DNA from 2 places in the Ruminococcus sp. 1001713B170207_170306_F1 genome. Region 2 is predicted to be linked to the other one. Evidence: riboswitches for the same ligand, from Rfam matches in the RefSeq annotation. Region 2 holds a riboswitch; the other holds the start of a gene.

Region 1 (9,983 bases), on a different contig from region 2:
TATATTTTTTTATAACATTATTTTCAAGATCCTTTTTCTTCAATCATTGACTTTCGCCCTCAGACATGATAGCGTCAATACATATAACAAATTCATTATTTTATACCCTTTCCCCAGTTTGGAGGTTTCTATGTATCAACAGCAATCACCAGCATTAAAAGAAACAAATCCTCATGGCTCCCAGGCTTTTCCCTGTGCTTTTTACCGTTTAAAACTAAGCGGACACGGAATCCTAGTCAAGCACCATTGGCACGAGGAGGTCGAGATTATTTACTTTCCCGGTGGAACCTTCACCTTAGATATTAATATGGAAACATTTGATGTATCTTCAGAATGTTTTTATTTTATTAATCCCGGCGAACTGCACAGCATACGTGCACGCTCAAAAGAAGTCTCCATGGAATACGCTGTCGTTTTCCAACCGGAACTGCTCTGCTCTCCTTTTTACGATACGGTTCAGACTCAGCTTGTCCAGCCATTGCAAAACGGACGTCTGATTTTTCCAAGATGTATTTCTGCAAACCATCCTGTTTTTCCTATTATAAAGGAGCAGTTCCAGAACATCACTAACGCATTTTACCGCTGCAGCTTTTCTGAACAATTGGAAGAGCTTCATGATTCCTTACATATAAATTTATTCCGCGCTTCTGGAAATGCCATTGTCGGCCTGGCAGATCAGCTTCTGATCAAGGCTTCCCTGTTAAATATTTTTGCAGATTTTTCCAATCGCCAGCTTTTTTCCCAGACTGAAAAATCTGATGACCACAGGGTCGAGACCATAAAAACCACAATCACTTACATCCGCGACCATTACCAGGAAAAAATTTATATCCGCGATCTGGCATCCCTGATCGGACTCAATGAGCAATACTTTTGCCGTTTTTTTAAAAAAGCAATCGGCATGTCTCCCATAGAATACCTGAATGAATATCGCATCCGCCAGGCAGTACGTTTATTAAAAGACAGCAGTCTTCCAGTGACCGAGATATGTCTGGACTGTGGTTATAACAATATGGGGAATTTTCTCAGAGAATTTCGCAAATATACAGGAACCACACCTCTGCAATATCGGAAACACAGCCAGGGGATTGAGAATCCTTCCTTATAAAACACGCTTGCCCCCCTATGTACGAAATGATTTTCCAAACAATCTCTGGTCAAAATTTCGTATTTTTTAATCAAATTAAGGGAAGTATTTTCTTTTTCATGTATGTATAATGTACTTAGTTCAAAGATAATCATTATATATAAGGAGACATAAATGAATAGCACGAAAAAAAAATGGTGGCAGGATAAAGTAGCCTATCAGATTTATCCGAAAAGCTTTTATGACACAAACGGTGATGGAATCGGCGATCTGCCGGGAATTATTGAGAAACTGGATTATTTAAAGGAGCTGGGGGTTGACATTGTCTGGCTTTCCCCCTGCTATCGCTCCCCTCTTGCCGACCAGGGATACGATATTTCCGATTATTACGACATTGACCCGCGATTCGGAACTATGGAGGATATGGACCGCCTTATCGCAGAAGCAAAGAAGCGGGACATGTATATTGTCATGGATCTGGTTGTAAACCACTGCTCTGATGAGCACGAATGGTTTAAAAAAGCCTGTAAAGATCCGGATGGAAAATACGGCCGTTTCTTCTATTTAAGAGACAAAGAAGATGGTAAGCTTCCTACTAACTGGCGCTCCTATTTCGGAGGTTCGGTATGGGAGGATCTGCCTGGCACCAACAAACAGTACCTTCATGTTTTTCATAAAAAGCAGCCTGACCTGAACTGGGAAAATCCAGAGCTCCGTGAGGAAGTATATAAAAATATTAACTGGTGGCTGGACAAGGGTCTTGGCGGTTTCCGCATTGATGCTATCATTAATATCAAAAAAGCTCTTCCTATGCATGATTATGAGCCTGATCGTGAGGACGGACTCTGCAGCATTAATAAAATGCTGGAGGAAGCTTCCGGAATCGGAGAATTTCTTGGAGAAATGCGTGACCGCACCTTCAAGCCTCACGATGCTTTTTCCGTAGGTGAGGTTTTCAACGCAAAAGACGAAGAGCTCCCGGATTTTATTGGAAACAATGGTTATTTTTCTTCTATGTTCGACTTTAACGAAACCATTTTCGGAGGTTCTGAGAAAGGCTGGTACGATTGCAAAGAAATCACACCTGACGACTACAAGCGCTGCTGTTTTGAGACACAGGCCAAAATGGGGGATTTCGGATTTGTTTCCAATATTATCGAGAATCATGACGAGCCTCGCGGTGTCAGTCACTATATTCCAGAAGGTGATTGCTGTGACACAAGCAAAAAAATGCTGGCGGCATTGAATTTCATGCTTCGTGGACTTCCCTTTATTTATCAGGGACAGGAGCTTGGCATGGAAAATATCCCGTTCAAATCTATTGACGAGGTAGATGATATTTCAACTCTGGATGAATATAAAGTTGCACTTGACGCCGGACTTACCCCGGAAGCAGCTTTGAAAGCTGTTGCCCGCCGCAGCCGCGACAATGCCCGTACCCCCATGCAGTGGACTGGTGAAGAAAATGCCGGATTTACAGCTGGTACACCGTGGCTTCGGGTAAATTCCAATTATACCGCAATTAATGTGGAAAAAGAGACGATTGATCCAAATTCCGTACTTAATTTCTATAAGAAACTGATCGCTCTTCGCAAGGATCCGGAATATAAAGAAACCGTTGTGTATGGTGCTCTGGAGCCATTTATGGAAGACCGGCATAATTTAATGGCATACTACCGTAAAGGAGATAAAACTTTACTTGTGGTTGGCAATTATCAGTGGGATGAGCAGGAAATTACACTTCCATCAGAATGCAAAAAGGTGCTGATCAATAACTACCCGGATATGGTTCTGGATGGAAATTCAGTTAAGCTGCATGGATATCAGGTGCTGGTTGTGGAGTTAGCGTAAACGATTTTCACGCTTGGTATTTATTGTATTCCAACACCTTATTGACAATTTTTCCCATTATTACTATAATAACAAAAGAACAGGGGAGCTTGTACACAGGCTGAGAGGAAATTGTGAATTTCGACCCTTTTACCTGATGCGGATAATGCCGCCGTAGGAAGTCATCATGGGTTTGATTTTTTTCGGAGACACCTCATTGGGGTGTCTCTTTTTTCATATGGCAGCAATGCAGCGTTCGGCTGGGGGCACCACTTTCGGACGCTATATAAAATTAATGCATACATAACAACAGTGCCGGTTTGTAAAAAGATTTTTTCACGTTATAACTCATAACTCGTGGAAACTGCTTCAAACAAGGCCAAGAGAAAGGAAGAAAATTATGAGAACAGCATTAACAATCGCTGGAAGTGACTCCAGCGGAGGCGCCGGTATCCAGGCTGATATCAAGACAATGATCAGCAATGGAGTATATGCCATGAGTGCGATTACCGCACTTACCGCACAGAATACTACCGGTGTAACAGGTATTATGGAAGCAACGCCAGAATTTCTGGCCGACCAGCTGGATAATATTTTTACAGATATTTATCCGGATGCGGTGAAGATTGGAATGGTATCTTCCAGCGCACTAATTGAAACCATTGCGAAAAAGCTTCGCCAGTATGAAGCAAAGAACATTGTAGTAGACCCGGTTATGGTCGCCACAAGCGGAGCCAAGCTGATCAATGATGAAGCCATTGAAGCCCTTAAAAGTCAGCTTCTTCCAATGGCCACAGTCCTGACACCGAATATTCCGGAGGCAGAGGTTCTGTCCGGAATGAAAATAGAAACTGCCGAGGATATGATCAAAGCCGCTGCTGCCATCGGAGAGAAATACAGCTGTGCAGTGCTTTGCAAGGGTGGTCATCAGCTAAATGACGCCAATGACCTTCTGTGGCGCAAAGGCGATTACAAATGGTTCCAGGGAAAGCGGATCAACAATCCAAACACTCACGGAACAGGATGTACCTTATCCAGTGCCATTGCTTCTAATCTGGCAAAGGGATTTGACCTGGATACTTCCGTGGAGAGGGCAAAGAAATATATTTCCGGAGCACTTGCTGCTATGCTGGATCTTGGAAAAGGCAGTGGTCCTATGGATCACGGATTTGCAATAAAAAATGAATTCACACTGTCACATGACGAGATTACGGCAGAAGCCGCTGATAAGGAGGCAAAATAACATGACTGAAAAACGTACTTCCATTTTTGAAAACGGCCTGATCTGGTTTGGCGCTGGTGTTTCCCTGGCGGAAATCCTCACCGGAACCTATTTTGCCTCACTTGGCTTTGGAAAAGGTCTTCTTGCCATTATCATCGGACATATTATTGGCTGTACCATGCTTTTCCTCGCCGGAGTAATTGGCGGAAAAACACGCCGCAGTGCAATGGAAACCGTAAAAATGAGCTTTGGGGAAAAGGGCGGGATTTTCTTCTCCTTCCTGAATGTACTTCAGCTGGTTGGCTGGACTGCTATTATGATCTACGACGGAGCTCTGGCCGCAAACGGTGTGTTACATACCGGAAGCTGGGTATGGTGTCTGGTAATCGGTGCACTGATCGTACTGTGGATTTTTATCGGCATCACAAACCTTGGAAAAATCAACACCATCGCTATGGCAGCACTTTTTATCCTCACATTGGTACTCTGCAAGCTCATCTTCTTTGATGGCGGGACTGCACTTGCCATTGGCGAGGAAGCCATGTCCTTTGGTGCTGCGGTTGAGCTTTCTGTTGCAATGCCACTGTCCTGGCTGCCGCTGATCAGTGATTATACCCGCGAGGCGAAGGAGCCAGTGAAAGCAACTGCTGTAAGCTCTATTGTTTACGGTCTTGTAAGCTGCTGGATGTATGTAATCGGTATGGGTGCAGCGATTTATACCGGTGAATCCGACATTGCTCAGATTATGGTGAAAGCCGGACTGGGAATTGCAGGCCTTCTGATCATTGTATTTTCCACTGTTACCACCACATTCCTGGATGCTTACTCCGCCGGAATTTCATCTGAATCTGTATTTTCCAAAATTAATGGAAAATATGCCGCAATTGCCGTAACCATCATCGGAACAATTGCTGCAATTGTATATCCAATGGACAACATTACCGATTTCCTGTATCTCATCGGTTCTGTATTTGCACCGATGATTGCCATTCAGATTGCCGATTTCTTCCTTCTGAAGCGTGCTGACAGCCTGGGCGAAGCGGTTGACATAACAAATGCGGTAATCTGGGTGATCGGATTTGTGCTGTACCGAATTTTAATGAGAATTGATATTCCTGTGGGAAATACACTGCCAGATATGGTGGTTACCATTCTCATTTGTATGATCGTGCGAAATGTTTTAAAGAGTAAAAAATAGACTTTCACTTTAGAGTGTATTGGATAAAAGGCTTTCTGCAAGATGTGCGTCGCAATTTGCAGGAATGATTTTTCAAACACGCTCTAGCTTTCGTATAAACACTACTCGGTTCAGGAAAGTGCCAGAGATGGGCTTTCTTATAAATCCAAAAAGGGGCTGCCATTTCCCGGCAGTCCCTTTCTGTTTATTTCTTTTTATATCTGCTTATATCTGTTTATTCTTCAGTTTCTTCCAGCGTTACTTCCACAACCGTATCCCGATCATCCGGAAGCGGATAGCTGTCGCAAGTGTCAGCGTTGAGGAAAAAGAACTGATTCTGGGAGTATTCCTTCAGGTTCCAGTAATCCGTAAGCTTTACCTCGGAATTGTCGGAAAGACGGCGGAGTTTTTTGATCTTGCCGTGGATTCCGGTGAGAGGGATTGCTCCTGCCTGGGGCTCCATAACGTGGGCGTAGATTTTATTTCCGTTGCGGGTGTAACGGCCCCATTCCGGTTTATCGATTTCAGCATAGCCACAGCCGTAGATGCTCTTGGAGTTCTCGTCCATCCACTCTCCTACTTCTTCCAGAATCTTCACAGACTCCTTCGGAATACGGCCTTTTGCATCAGGCCCCACATTCAGGAGCAGGTTGCCACCCTTGCTGACACACTCAACCAGCATGTGGATGACCATTTCAGCTGATTTATAATGACGGTCACTGGAAGAGTAGCCCCAATTGTTATTCAGGGTCAGGCAGGCTTCCCAGGGTACCGGATCACCCAGCTCATTGCGGATTCCTGCTGGTGGGATCATCTGCTCCGGAGATGCGAAATCGCCGGAATATTCGGTAGGATTTGCAGTAAGGATAGAACCGGAATCCTCAGCACTGCCCTCCAGACGGTTATCAATGATCAGCCAGGGCTGGATGGAACGCACCATGGAAATCAGCTCCTGGGCTTTCCATTTGTCGCACTTCATATCGCCGTAGGAGAAGTCGAACCACATCAGATCCAGCTTACCATAATTGGTAAGAAGCTCTTTGATCTGCCCAAACATAAATTCCAGATAGCGGTCGAAATCGCGGTTTTCATTGGAGCATTCCGGATGGTTGCGCATTGGATGGTGCATATCCCCATAGTGTGGGAAATCCGGGTGGCGCCAGTCTATAATAGAAAAATACAGACCTACTTTGATTCCTTCTGCACGGAATGCCTCCAGGAACTCTTTTACCAGGTCTTTGTGGCAGGCTGCGTTCATGGAGTTGTAGTCAGTAAGTTTGGTGTCAAAAAGGCAAAAGCCGTCGTGGTGTTTGGCTGTGAGCACAGCATATTTCATGCCCGCCTTTTTCGCAAGACGCGCCCACTCTCTTGGGTTGTAATTCTCAGCTGTGAACTCTTCTGTGAGATGGCAGTAGTCCTCATGTGGAATCTGCTCCATGCTGCGCACCCATTCTCCTCTGGCAGGGATTGCATAAAGTCCCCAGTGAATAAACATGCCGAAACGGGCGTCACGGTACCATTCGGTACGTTTTGTTCTTTCTTCGATTACTTTGTTCATTTTATAATGTCCTTTCCTGTAACATTAGGCAAAATACTTTTCCAGTTCTCTCTTCATATCCTCTGGAATTTCCCGTTCAAAGGAAAGCTCTGGCTTGTTTGCCACCCATGTAGCTGCTGTGCAGAGAGTTTTCGCTCCTTCTTCCAGTGCACGAGGAGAAATATATTCTACCGTATCGTGTCTTGTATGCATGCCAAAGCCGTCACGGTTTAAGGTAAGCGCTGGCACACCTTTCCATGCGAAAGTATTGGAATCGCTGGCCCAGACCTGATTTTTGATGGTAACACCCAGCTGATTTTCTTCCATGAGGTTTTTCAGTTCTGCACAGACAGTCGGATCTGCAGTTACTCCCAGAACGTTTCCTCCCAGGAGCTGCCCTGCCAGGTCTACATTCAGATTAAACACATGGCTGCTCATTTCTCCTTCATGGGATTTCACATAATTCTGGCTTCCAACCAGACCTTTTTCCTCGGAGCCAAACCAGATGAACTCCATCGTTCTGGCTGGTCTGTGCTCTGCGAAATGATGAAAAGCTTCCATCACCATGGCTCCGCCGGACATATTGTCATATGCACCAGGGCCTTCCGGAACAGAATCATAATGAGCCGTTACCGTAACGATTTCTTCTGGAAAATCAGTTCCCAGAATGCGTACTGCCACATTGGCGGAATTGCGGGAAATCTCGCTCTGCTGAATGTTCAGGCAGCACTTGGATGCCTGTTTCTCCACGATTTCCACTGCATCCAGATAATGGATAGATGCGCCTGGAAGATCACCTGCCTTGCGGCGGTACTGGGTTGGAATCCGGTCTTCCCCCTGATCCAGCGGCGTGCCGCATATGGTTACAAAGCCAAGTGCACCTGCTGCTTTTATTTTATTTATCATATCTTCACGAATAGGATCGCAGACCAGCACAACTGCCCCTTTTGCCTTGGAAAGACTGATGTCGTCTCCTTTTCCCACGAAGAGAAATGGTGCTGTGATGCCCTCTTCCAGGGTGCAGGCGCCATTCAGGTAGGCACGCACCGGATAAGCCTTCTTATAAGGCTGGCAGATTACCAGCTCTGCCTTTTTCTGCTGAAAATCCGGACACTGGAAAAATTCCATGCGGGGTGTCTGAATGTAGACAGACTTTCCCGTCTGGGCTGCTGCCTGCTCCGCTTCCTTCAAAATGTATTCAGCTGCTTTGTGCTCCCCCTTAGTGCCGGATTCACGGACGTATGCCGTGTCAGCTACAAACTGATACGCGCGTTGTCCATTTGGGTGAATTTCTGTGTATTTATTCATAATTTACTCCATTTAGAGATGGCTTCCGATTTACTCCTATTTAATGCGCTACATTCAGAGGCCTTGCAATTTTCCTTATTATGCTTTGCTGCGCACCTCTAGAGCACAAAGAAAACCATCTCTATATTTCTTAGAAATTCTACTATATACTTCAAAAACTACTATATCTTCTTTTAAATGCAATTTATACTTCCGGCACTTCTTCCATAATACGGATCAACATATCGCCAGTTCCAACATTATAGCCGCTGGTTGCATAAATCCCTACAGACTCGCCATTAGTTACCAGAATTAGCGGAAGCTTGTCTGGATCAACGTACATTCTTCTTCCCAGAAGTTCAATGTTTTCTTCAAAGGAATCGTAATAGATGGAAACATTCGGGAACATCTTCAGCACTTTTGCCAGAAGAGGATCCTGCTTGGCTTCTGGAGTACGAATCATGAAGGAGATGGAATTTTCAAATTCGTGGAATTTTTCTGCATGTTCCAGCATTTCGTTCAAAATATGTTCCGTAGGCTCCCGGCTCTCTTCCAGCCACATGAGAATTTTCTTGCCGCCTTTGGTTAACTCAGCGCAGGTTACTGTGTTTCCGGCAGAATCTTTTACTTCAAACTCCGGAAGGGAAATACGCTCCAGCATATCGCCAAGCTGTGCTTCGCGGAGACGCAAGGTCTCTTCTCTCTGCACGCCTTCTTTTATCGTAAATGTTTTCTCCCATGCAAACTGATTTCCGTTAGGAAGGCGGTTGGTGGTAATAATCCGATAGGTTCCTGGAATCAGTGCAAGCTCCAGAGTATCCCCATCCCAGCTTCTGCCTGTAAGGTTTAAGGAAACATATTCATTTCCAACCAGACGTCCCATGGTCCAGTTCTGATAGTAGTTCCATACAGCATCTGCCTCTTTTTTCAGTGTGAGAACTGCGCCGCCCTCCTGCTGTTTCAAAACGGAAACAAACTGGTCTTTTACCCAATATTCCATTACCTTATTATCTGGGTTCAATCTTGCCGGAATTCCCAGTGTACGGGCGATTGCCACAAAAAGTACTTTCTGGGAACGCTCGGTACCAATTTCGGATACCAGACATTCGTATGGAGTTTCCATTACGGTCTCGCGCTCGTTATCCGGGTAGGCGATGATATGCGCCTGGATATAATTCCAGATCTCTGCCGGATTTGCGTGGAAAGCGGCTTTCTGCTCTTCTGTGAAAAAAGAGAGAATGCCTTTTCGGTATGGACGAAGAAGCTCATCCTCCACACGGGGATTTAATACGTAATTGATATAAAGATTATAGCCGGACTCTGCACCTGTAGCTCTTGTATATGCCGCAGATTTTTCAGCTTTATAGTTACTGCACTCTGCATTAGCACTCTCAGCGCCTTGAGTGAAGCGATCTGCGCCATTCATTTCTTTTTTGCCACATTTCCCAGTACCAGACTTCGTTTTAAATTCTTTTGCATACTGCTTGCCATATTCCAAATGCTCTTCCAATACATTGCAAACACAGTCTGTGTGGTCTTTCTCCGAAAGTACATCCACCATTGCCTGGCGAAGTTCCTTCTCATCCTCGCCTGCAAGAAAAGCAGTCATTTCCGGGTTCACCCAGTTCTCCTTCTTTTCTTTACGAATCTTGTTTGCTTCATTCAGTCGTCTGGTTCCTTCTGCTTTCTGCTCCGGGGTAGGCATGTCCGGGTTCACCGGGGTGTCAACTGGAGCAATTACATCTACAGCTCTCCAATCCTCAGCTTCCACAGTCTCACCAGTAAGAATCAGGGAAATCTCATCCTGCGCTCTGGTATCCAGATCTGCCTGTGCAAATCCTTC
Region 2 (9,983 bases):
TGGTTTTTCTGCAAAAGAGACCCTGAATATTATGCAGCGCCTTTACGAAAACCACAAAGTACTCACATATCCAAGAACCGATTCCCGATACATTGGAAAGGACATTGTTCCTACTATTAAGGAAAGACTGAAGGCCTGCGGAATCGGTCCGTACAGAAAGCTTGCTGGCGCACTTATGAATAAGCCAGTGCAGGTGAATGGAAGCTTTGTGGATGATAAGAAGGTCAGTGACCACCACGCGATCATTCCGACAGAACAGTTTGTTCAGCTGGACCACATGACAAATGAAGAACGGAAGATTTATGATATGGTTGTCCGTCGTTTCCTTGCAGTTCTTTATCCTGCAAGCCAGTATGAGCAGGTGACCATGGAGGCGAAAGCGGCAGGAGAAACTTTTGCAGCCAGCGGCAAAGTGATAAAGAGCATGGGCTGGAAGGAAGTTTACGAAGGCGGAGCAGATGATGATTTGGAAGATGAGGCGGATGATGAGAAAAAACTGAAAGACCAGCGTCTTCCGGAGATGAAAACCGGAACCAGACTAAAGATTTTGAAAACTTCCTTAAATACAGGAAAAACAAAACCGCCAGCAAGATTCACAGAGGCAACTCTTCTTGCAGCTATGGAAAATCCGGTGAAATTTATGGAGACAAGAGATAAAGAAGCGGTGAAAACCCTGGGAGAGACTGGGGGGCTTGGAACCGTTGCCACAAGAGCAGACATTATTGAGAAACTTTTCCATTCCTTTATGATGGAGAAAAAAGGCAATGAGATCCATATTACCTCAAAGGCAAAACAGCTTCTGGAGCTGGTGCCGGAAGACTTGAAAAAGCCTGAGCTCACGGCTGACTGGGAGATGAAGCTTTCCCAGATTGCAAAAGGCAGGATACGTCAGGGGGATTTTCTTCACCAAATCCGTGACTATACCTGTGAAATTGTAGATGAGATCAAGACCGGGGAGGGCACGTTCCGCCACGACAATCTTACCAACAAAGTATGTCCGCAGTGCGGCAAAAAACTTCTGGCTGTCAATGGCAAAAACAGCAAAATGCTGGTATGCCAGGACCGTGAGTGCGGCTACCGTGAAACGATTTCCCGCACTACCAATGCCCGTTGTCCGAAATGCCATAAACGTATGGAAATGTATGTGAAAGGTAAGGAAGAGACGTTTGTCTGCCAGTGTGGTTATAAGGAGAAGCTTTCCGCGTTCCAGGCAAGACGCCAGAAAGAGGGCGCAGGAGTAGGCAAGCGTGATGTGCAGAACTATCTGCGCAGGCAGCAGAAGGAGGCAAATGAGCCGGTGAATAATGCTTTTGCACAGGCATTGTCTGGAATTAAGCTGTAAATACAGAGGATAGATAATACGGAGATGCTGTTGATGGCAGCATGTTATATTACTGTTCACTGGCAATGTTCCGCGAGACGTTTTTTGTGAATATCGTTTACAGAAAAAACGGGAATCTCAGCGGGAAATCATGGGAATGCATGATTTCTGTGCATCGCGAAGTGAACCGTAACCTTGTTTGTCCACAAAAAAATAAAAGAAAGAGGAATTTGCATATGCGCCGAGAAGTATCTTTGGAAGAGATTTCCGACGGAAGACTTTATGAATTAAACGATATGGTAAAGGCAGACTGCCAGGATTGTGCAGGATGTCATGACTGCTGTGAGGGAATGGGGGATTCAGTTGTGCTGGATCCCATGGATGTGTACCGCCTGTGTACGAATCTGGGAAAAACACCGCAGGAACTGGTAAGCGCAGGGCTGATCCAGTTTGATGCCATGGATGGGAACATTCTGCCTCATCTTTGCATGAGTAGAAAAAACCAATGTTGTGTTTTCCTGAATGAACAGGGACGGTGCAGCATCCATGACTTCCGTCCTGGTTTCTGCAGACTTTTCCCATTGGGACGTTTCTATGAAAATGGAGGATTTAAGTATTTTCTGCAGATCCATGAATGTAAGAAGACAAGCCGGAGCAAGATCAAGGTAAAGAAATGGATCGACACTCCGGATCTTCGCCAGTATGAAAAGTTTGTAGCTGACTGGCATTATTTTTTGCTGGATGTGCAGGAAGTTCTTTATAATGCCACAGATGCCCAGCTGATCAAAAATCTGAATTTATATGTGGTGAATCGTTTTTATATGAAAACATATGAAGTGGGCAGAGATTTCTATGAGCAGTTTGAAGAAAGACTGACAGAAGGAAAGCAGCTGTTAAGTCTGGCATAAATGAATTGAAAAACTCCCGGAACACTTGAGCCTGTTTGAAAAATCTTACAGAAAGCTTTTTCAGACACGCTCTAGAGCGCCCGGGAGTCTTTTATTTTTAGATTGCAGTATTCCATTAGAAGCTTTGGGAGGGACTATGGTGTCTGCGCACTAAAAATCAGAAATATATATCAAATGTTAAGTGAAAATCAAATTGTTGAAAAGTAGTCCGTATAATAGAATACACGAATTTCTCCATTTTGGCAAGAGATTTTTTGTAAAAAACTAAGAAATGCCAAGATATATAAAAAATAAGATAGTTACTGGTCACAAAGTGAACAATAATACAAGACAATGCTGAATTATGAAACAGGCCAACTCATTCTGGACATTAGAGAAAAATGTTGTTATAGTAGGTAAGAGAAATTAGAGAAATATATCCCTTTAAATACACAGGAAAGAGGAAAAAGCTATGCCAGTATTTGATTTCAGCGGTGCTTCTGCAAGCAAAGCGGAGGCAAAGTGTACTTACACAACATTTCACAGCAGCCATACGAAGCCTTCACCGGAGCAGCCGATCATGGTGCTTGACAATAAAGAGAGACAGTGGAAACATCATTCCTGCGGTGTGTTTACCAATCCGGTAAACCGTACTGCTTTTGATTTTAAGGAAGAAGACGGTAACCATACAGCAGATGTGGTGAAAATTGATTCCAGATTTACCAGTCTTTTGAAATGGCTGGGAGACAGCAGGATCAATGTACGTTTGTCTGGTACTAACAGGGAGGACGGATATGCGGTATACCGCATTCGCGAAACTGCTTTTGGCGGCGGCACAAAGCTTTCTGCAGAGGATGGCTTTCTGCAGTTTATGATTGAGAGACTTCTGGAGAGTAATGCACCTGCTGAGGCAGAAGAGGATGAGGAACAGGAGGAAAACGGTGATGAGATGAAGCTTACCAGCATTCAGAGTATTACCGATTTTATGACCTGCGCAGGCAAAACACTGCCGGATAATATCAGACTCTGGACCAGAAGAAATCTGGCAGTGGCAAGATCCAGTGAAGTTTCTCAGGAAGAGCGCCATCATGCACAGAGGGCTCTTTCTATTATGTTGAATATCCAGTGGAAGAACAATTATTTTGAAGCAATCGATCCTGTTGAGGCAAGGAGAATCCTGGATGAAGAGCTTTATGGAATGGAGCGTGTGAAACAACGTATTATCGAGACGATTATCCAGATCAACCGTACACATACCCTTCCGGCCTACGGACTTCTTCTGATCGGACCTGCCGGTACTGGCAAATCCCAGATAGCCTATGCAGTTGCAAGAATCCTGAAACTTCCGTGGACTACGCTGGACATGAGCTCAATTAACGACTCTAAGCAGCTTACCGGAAGCCCCCGTATTTACGCAAATGCAAAGCCCGGAATTATTATGGAGGCATTTTCCATGGCTGGTGCCTCTAATCTGGTATTTATTATTAACGAGCTTGATAAGGCAAATTCCGGCAAAGGAAATGGAAATCCGGCAGACGTACTTCTTACCCTTCTGGACAATCTTGGATTTACAGATAACTATATGGAGTGTATGATCCCAACTGGCGGTGTTTATCCAATTGCTACTGCAAATGACCGTGACCAGATCAGTGCACCGCTGATGTCCAGATTCGCAGTAATTGATATTCCGGATTATACAGCTGAGGAGAAGAAAGTAATCTTTTCCAGATTCTCTCTTCCGAAAGTTCTTAAGAGAATGCATATGGAAGAGAGTGAGTGCATTATCACAGAGGGGGCGCTGGAGGCAATCATCCAGCGTTATTCCAATACTTCAGGTATTCGTGATCTGGAGCAGGCAGCAGAGCACATTGCGGCAAATGCACTGTATCAGATCGAGGTCAACCATGTAGAGAAGGTAGAGTATACCAGAGAGATGGTGGAGGAACTGCTGAAATAGTAAAATATTGCATATGATAACAATATTTGCGAAATAAGAATGAAACAAGAATATACACGAGAAAAATATAACAGGAGTGATAAAATGGAATTCTGGGACATCTATGATATTAACAAGAGACCTACCGGCCGTACCATGAAACGAAACGACTGGTGTTTAAAGGACGGAGAATACCATCTCACCGTACTTGGAGTAGTGGCAAGACCAGATGGTACGTTTCTCATTACCAAACGTGTGCTGACAAAAGCCTGGGCACCAGGCTGGTGGGAAGTTTCCGGCGGTGCAGCACAGGCAGGGGAATCCTCTTATGACGCTGTACTCCGCGAAGTGAAAGAGGAGACAGGTCTTGACGTAAGCAGTGCGCAGGGCGGCTATCTTTTTACTTACAAAAGAGAGAATCCCGGGGAGGGAGATAACTATTTCGTAGATGTTTACCGCTTTGTGATGGATGTGAAAGAAGAAGATCTACACCTTCAGGAAGAAGAGACAGACGGCCACATGTTTGCCACCCTGAATCAGATCAAGGAATTTGCAGCCCAGGGAAAATTCCTGCACTATGACAGTATTCAGGCTGCCTTTGAGAATCTGTAGATTTATTATATATTCTGCAGGAAATAACTGTGATATGCAGGGGGATTTTTTTAACGAATTCTGATGAAATGGGAATATTAATTAGAGCGTGCTGGTCAGACTGCGAGCAGTACAATTCTGTTAAGGGTATGTAAAATATAATTGAGATAAAAATAGTTTCTTGTAATTTGAAGAAAGGTGTATTATAATAAGCAACGAAATCTGAATAAAGACCAGGGGAGTTTCAATTGAGAAGCTGAGAGTAAGGTAGTCCTTAGACCCTTTTAACCTGTTGGATCATGCCAGTGTAGGAAGTGTTTAACGATGTAATTAGGAGCATTTGTCTGGATGGCAGGTGCTCTTTTTTCATACTGACTGACAGAGCCTGTTCAGTTCCGTCACAGTTTCAAGAATGGTTCTTATTCGATTTTTAACGCAAAGTCCTGTTTATGGGACGGAAAATAGGAGGAAAAGAAAATGAACGCAAGTGTAGCAATTCAGGTACTGCCAAATGTACAGGATGAAGAGGAAGTTATCCGCATTGTAGACGAGGTGATCGCCTACATCAGATCCACTGGTCTGAACTATTATGTAGGACCATTTGAGACCACCATTGAAGGTGATTACGACCAGCTGATGGATATTGTAAAAGAGTGTCAGCATGTAGCTGAGCGCGCAGGCTGCAAGGCTATGAGCGTATATGTTAAAATTGCATATAAACCAGAAGGGGATGTACTTACCATTGAAAAGAAAGTTACCAAACATCACCAGTAAGATACCTCCAATTGCAGCCATGGCCGTGATTCTGCTTGGCTGGGAAGTGGTAAGCATTTCGGGAATTGTTCCCTCCTACATGCTTCCATCTCCGGTAGCAGTGCTGACAGCCCTGTTTGGCGATCTGCCAACCATACTTTTCCATGCGAAATTCACTTTGCTGGAATCCTTTTACGGACTTCTCATTGGAATCGCGCTGGCATTTGTGTTTGCAACTATGATGGATCGGTTCCGTGTAATGGATCAGGCATTTTATCCGATCATGATCATTACGCAGACCATACCGACCATTGCCATTGCGCCAATTCTGGTGCTTTGGATGGGATTTGGAATGGCACCTAAGATCACTCTGGTTGTGATCACCACTTTTTTCCCAATTACAATCGGACTGCTGGATGGATATAAAAGTGTGGATCCGGATGCCATTCGTCTGATGAAGGCCATGGGAGCCAGCCGGGCACAGATTTTCCGCCATGTGAAATTTCCAGGTGCTTTGCCCCAGTTTTTTTCCGGGCTGAAAATATCTGCTTCCTATGCAGTTGTAGGAGCCGTTGTTTCTGAGTGGCTGGGTGGATTTAACGGACTTGGTGTTTATATGACCCGTGTAAAAAAAGCATATTCTTTTGATAAAATGTTTGCAGTTATTATCTTCATTGTGATCATCAGCCTTTTACTTCTTCTGGCAGTAAATATTGTCAGCCGGATCACAATGCCATGGCTGCAGGTAGAAAAGGAGAAAAATCATGAATAAGAATCTGAAAAAAGTAATCGCACCAGTTGCAGCGGCAGCTATGGTGTTTGCAGTTCCTACAGGTGTATACGCAGAAGATGGTGCGCAGGAGAAAATCACATTCTGCCTGGACTGGACACCGAATACCAACCACACCGGACTTTATGTAGCACAGGCAAAAGGCTACTATGAAGAAGCTGGTCTTGATGTGGAGATCGTTCAGCCACCGGAAAATGGGGCAGCCCTTATGTGTGCAGCAGGTCAGGCTCAGTTTGCGATTGAGGCTCAGGATACCATGGCTGCTTCCCTTGCACTTGACGAGCCTCTTGGAATCACAGCGGTTGCAGGAATCATTCAGCACAACACCTCCGGAATCCTTTCCCGAAAAGGTGACGGAATTGACAAACCAGCCGGACTTACCGGAAAAACCTATTCCACATGGGATTCCCCAATCGAGCTTGCTATGCTGGAAAATGTTGTAAATGGTGACGGTGGAGATTTCAGCCAGGTTACCCTGATCCCTAATGATATTACAGATGAGCCAGCAGCACTTGCTGCCAATCAGACGGATGCCATCTGGGTATTCCAGGGCTGGGGCGGAATCAATGCTGACGTAGAAGGTGTAGACTGCGATTATTTTGCATTCTCTGATATCAACCCTGTATTTGACTACTACACACCGGTTATCATTGCAAATAACGACTATCTTGCTGAGAACCCGGATCAGGCGAAAGCATTTATGGAAGCAACTGCAAAGGGATATGAGTTTGCAGCAGAGAATCCGGATGAGGCAGCACAGATCCTCATTGACGGCGATAATACAGGTTCTCTGAAGGATGCTGAAGACCTTGTAAAGAAGAGCCAGGAATTCCTTTCCACAAAATACATTGACGACGCAGAAAGCTGGGGCGTAATTGACGCAGACAGATGGAATGCATTCTACAAATGGCTGTATGAGAACCAGCTTTGCGACAAGGATCTTACTGGAGTCGGCTTCTCTAATGATTATCTTCCCCAGTAAGGAATGAAAGAGAAAGAAATTAACACATAGAGCTATTCTGTCAGGAAAATTTACCCCGATTTTTGCGGAAAATGGAACTGGTTATAGAAGTAGCACTGTGTATAAGGAACGAATATGTCATCAGAACAAAATAAAGTGATTTTAAGAGCAGAACATATTTCAAAAACATACGGTGAAAAAAAGGTTTTGGAGGACATTTCCATTTATCTGGAGCAGGGGGAACTGGTTTCCCTTCTGGGAGTCAGCGGTTCCGGAAAGACCACATTGTTCAATGTGCTTTCCGGTATTATCCCACCTGATGAAGGAAAGGTCTATCTGAAAGATCAGGATGTGACTTCCACACCTGGAAGCATCAGCTACATGCTGCAGAAGGATCTTCTCCTTCCCCACAAGAAAGTGATCGACAATGTAGCACTTCCCCTTGTACTGAAAGGCGTGAAGAAAGCAGAAGCCAGGGAAAAGGCCAATCCGCTTTTTGCAGAATTTGGTCTGGAAGGCACCCAGTATCAGTATCCAAGCCAGCTGTCCGGTGGTATGCGTCAGCGTGCGGCTTTGCTTCGAACCTATTTAAGTTCCAGCGGAGTTGCCCTTCTGGATGAGCCTTTCAGTGCACTGGATACATTGACAAAGGCCAGCGTGCATAAATGGTATCTGGAAGTTATGCAGCATATTGATCTGTCTACCTTGTTTATCACCCATGATATTGATGAGGCCATTCTTTTGTCCGACCGGATTTACATTCTGAACGGAACTCCGGGAACCATCAAAGATGAGATCGTGATCCAGGAGAGAAAACCCAGGGCAGCGGATTTTGCATTGTCAGAAGAATTTTTGGAATATAAGAGACGGATTATCAGTAAGCTATAGTTTTTTTGGTTGATGAAAATAAAACTTCCCGGCAGGTTTCATACTTTTGAGTTTGAGCGCTCAGAAGCAGAAGCCTGCCGGGATCTTTTTATATAAAATATCTAGTTGACTTGCTATTGTGAAGCGGACACAAAAATGATACTATTAGTACTATAACTAAGAAGGAGAAAAGTGTAGGATGAGGAAAAATGAAAAAAGAAATGGAAAAGCACTGCTTCCTATAGTAGTGTTTGTTGTTTTGTATCTGGGGCTTGGCATATTATTTGAGTATGGCCTGGATATCGAGATGGGATTTTATAAAATCCCCGTTGTTGTAATATTTCTGGTTGCATTACTTGTTGCCTGTATACAGAACCGCGAGCTTAAATTGAATGATAAGCTGGAAGTTATGGGGATTGGAATCAGTGATCCTAACATTATTACAATGATCATAATTTTTATGCTGTCAGGTATTTTTGTAGGTATAGTCGGAAGAACATCCGCAAACAGTGTTGCATATTTTATTTTGTCACTGGTTCCGCCTCAGTTTGCAGTTGTTGTGCTTTTTGTGGTCAGCTGTTTTGTTTCTCTTGCAATGGGTACCTCTGTAGGAACAATTACACTGATCGTTCCAATTGGAGTTGCAGTAGCAAGGGTATCCGGATTTGCACTGCCGGTTTGTATTGGTTCTGTCATGAGCGGCGCCATGTTTGGAGATAATCTGTCATTTATATCAGACACAACCATTGCCGCATGTAATGGACAAGGCTGTGAAATGAAAGATAAATTTAAGGAAAATTTCTTTATTGCACTGCCGGCTGCCATTGCCAGCATTGTTATTCTGCTGGTTTTGTCTGTGAAAAATTATAATGGTGGATTTATCGAAGAAAAATACGATTTAATACAGACCGTTCCCTATATTCTGGTTCTTATAGGTGGTATCATCGGATTTAATGTATTTTTCGTACTGATTACAGGTATTCTAAGTGGCTCAGTTATTATGATTGCAACAGGAATGATAGCACCAACAGACCTGATCGGAAATATGGGAACTGGTGCTGCAGGGATGTTTGAAACCAGTATGGTTGCGATTCTGGTAGCTGCAATCTGTGCCCTGATCAAGGAGTACGGTGGATTTTCCGCTTTATTATACTGGATAAAGAAAGTGTTTAAAGGAAAAAAAGGCGGACTCTTGGGAATGGGATTGTTGGTTGGGTTAATGGATATTGCAACTGCCAATAATACAGTTGCGATCGTTATGGCGAACCCGATTGCAAAGGAAATGTCAAAGGATTACGGTATCAGCGCCAGAAAAGCGGCTTCTATTTTGGATACATTTTCCTGTATTTTTCAGGGGATTTTACCGTACGGAGCGCAAATGCTGGTTGCTGTTTCTGCTGCAGCCAGTTTAGGAGAAGTGGTCAGTGCATTTGATATACTTCCAATGCTGCTGTATCCTTATATGCTGCTGCTTAGTTCACTTGTTTTTATATCTACTATGAAAGTTACGGATGGCAGACAGTGAATGCTTAAAAATCTTTTTAGAAAGTGATGAGATAAAAATGCAGACATATACATATGTTTCAAAAGGAAAATTTGAATTAATGGAAAAGCCTAAGCCTGTGCTTATAGATGACAGGGATGCTATTGTAAAGGTAACTCTTGCCAGCATCTGTTCAAGTGACCTTCATATCAAACATGGAAGTGTTCCACGTGCGGTTCCGGGGATAACAGTTGGTCATGAGATGGTAGGAATTGTAGAAGAAGTTGGAAGTGGTGTAACAAATGTGAGACCGGGAGACAGAGTAACGGTAAACGTGGAAACTTTTTGTGGGGAATGCTTTTTCTGTAAAAAAGGCTATGTTAATAATTGCACG

What was found. Region 2 has a riboswitch for thiamine pyrophosphate ahead of I4V84_RS05730 (thiamine-binding protein). Riboswitches for the same ligand answer to the same signal wherever they lie in the genome.
Region 1: linked by a shared signal. The riboswitch ahead of thiD (bifunctional hydroxymethylpyrimidine kinase/phosphomethylpyrimidine kinase) and the one ahead of I4V84_RS05730 (thiamine-binding protein) in region 2 are both predicted to bind thiamine pyrophosphate.

Annotation. Positions count from the first base shown of each region.
Region 1 is NZ_JADPEX010000043.1:730-10,712, forward strand. It holds gene I4V84_RS18620 (AraC family transcriptional regulator) at 131-1,108, shown strand; gene I4V84_RS18625 (alpha-glucosidase) at 1,262-2,938, shown strand; TPP riboswitch at 3,010-3,115, shown strand; gene thiD (bifunctional hydroxymethylpyrimidine kinase/phosphomethylpyrimidine kinase) at 3,318-4,160, shown strand; gene cytX (putative hydroxymethylpyrimidine transporter CytX) at 4,162-5,337, shown strand; gene I4V84_RS18640 (alpha-L-fucosidase) at 5,552-6,874, opposite strand; gene I4V84_RS18645 (M28 family metallopeptidase) at 6,899-8,161, opposite strand; gene I4V84_RS18650 (transglutaminase domain-containing protein) at 8,346-9,983, opposite strand, start outside.
Region 2 is NZ_JADPEX010000006.1:47,180-57,162, reverse strand. It holds gene I4V84_RS05750 (DNA topoisomerase 3) at 1-1,342, shown strand, start outside; gene I4V84_RS05745 (YkgJ family cysteine cluster protein) at 1,558-2,229, shown strand; gene I4V84_RS05740 (AAA family ATPase) at 2,681-4,165, shown strand; gene I4V84_RS05735 (NUDIX domain-containing protein) at 4,250-4,756, shown strand; TPP riboswitch at 4,961-5,067, shown strand; gene I4V84_RS05730 (thiamine-binding protein) at 5,213-5,509, shown strand; gene I4V84_RS05725 (ABC transporter permease) at 5,478-6,260, shown strand; gene I4V84_RS05720 (ABC transporter substrate-binding protein) at 6,253-7,260, shown strand; gene I4V84_RS05715 (ABC transporter ATP-binding protein) at 7,375-8,127, shown strand; gene I4V84_RS05710 (Na+/H+ antiporter NhaC family protein) at 8,306-9,631, shown strand; gene I4V84_RS05705 (alcohol dehydrogenase) at 9,669-9,983, shown strand, end outside.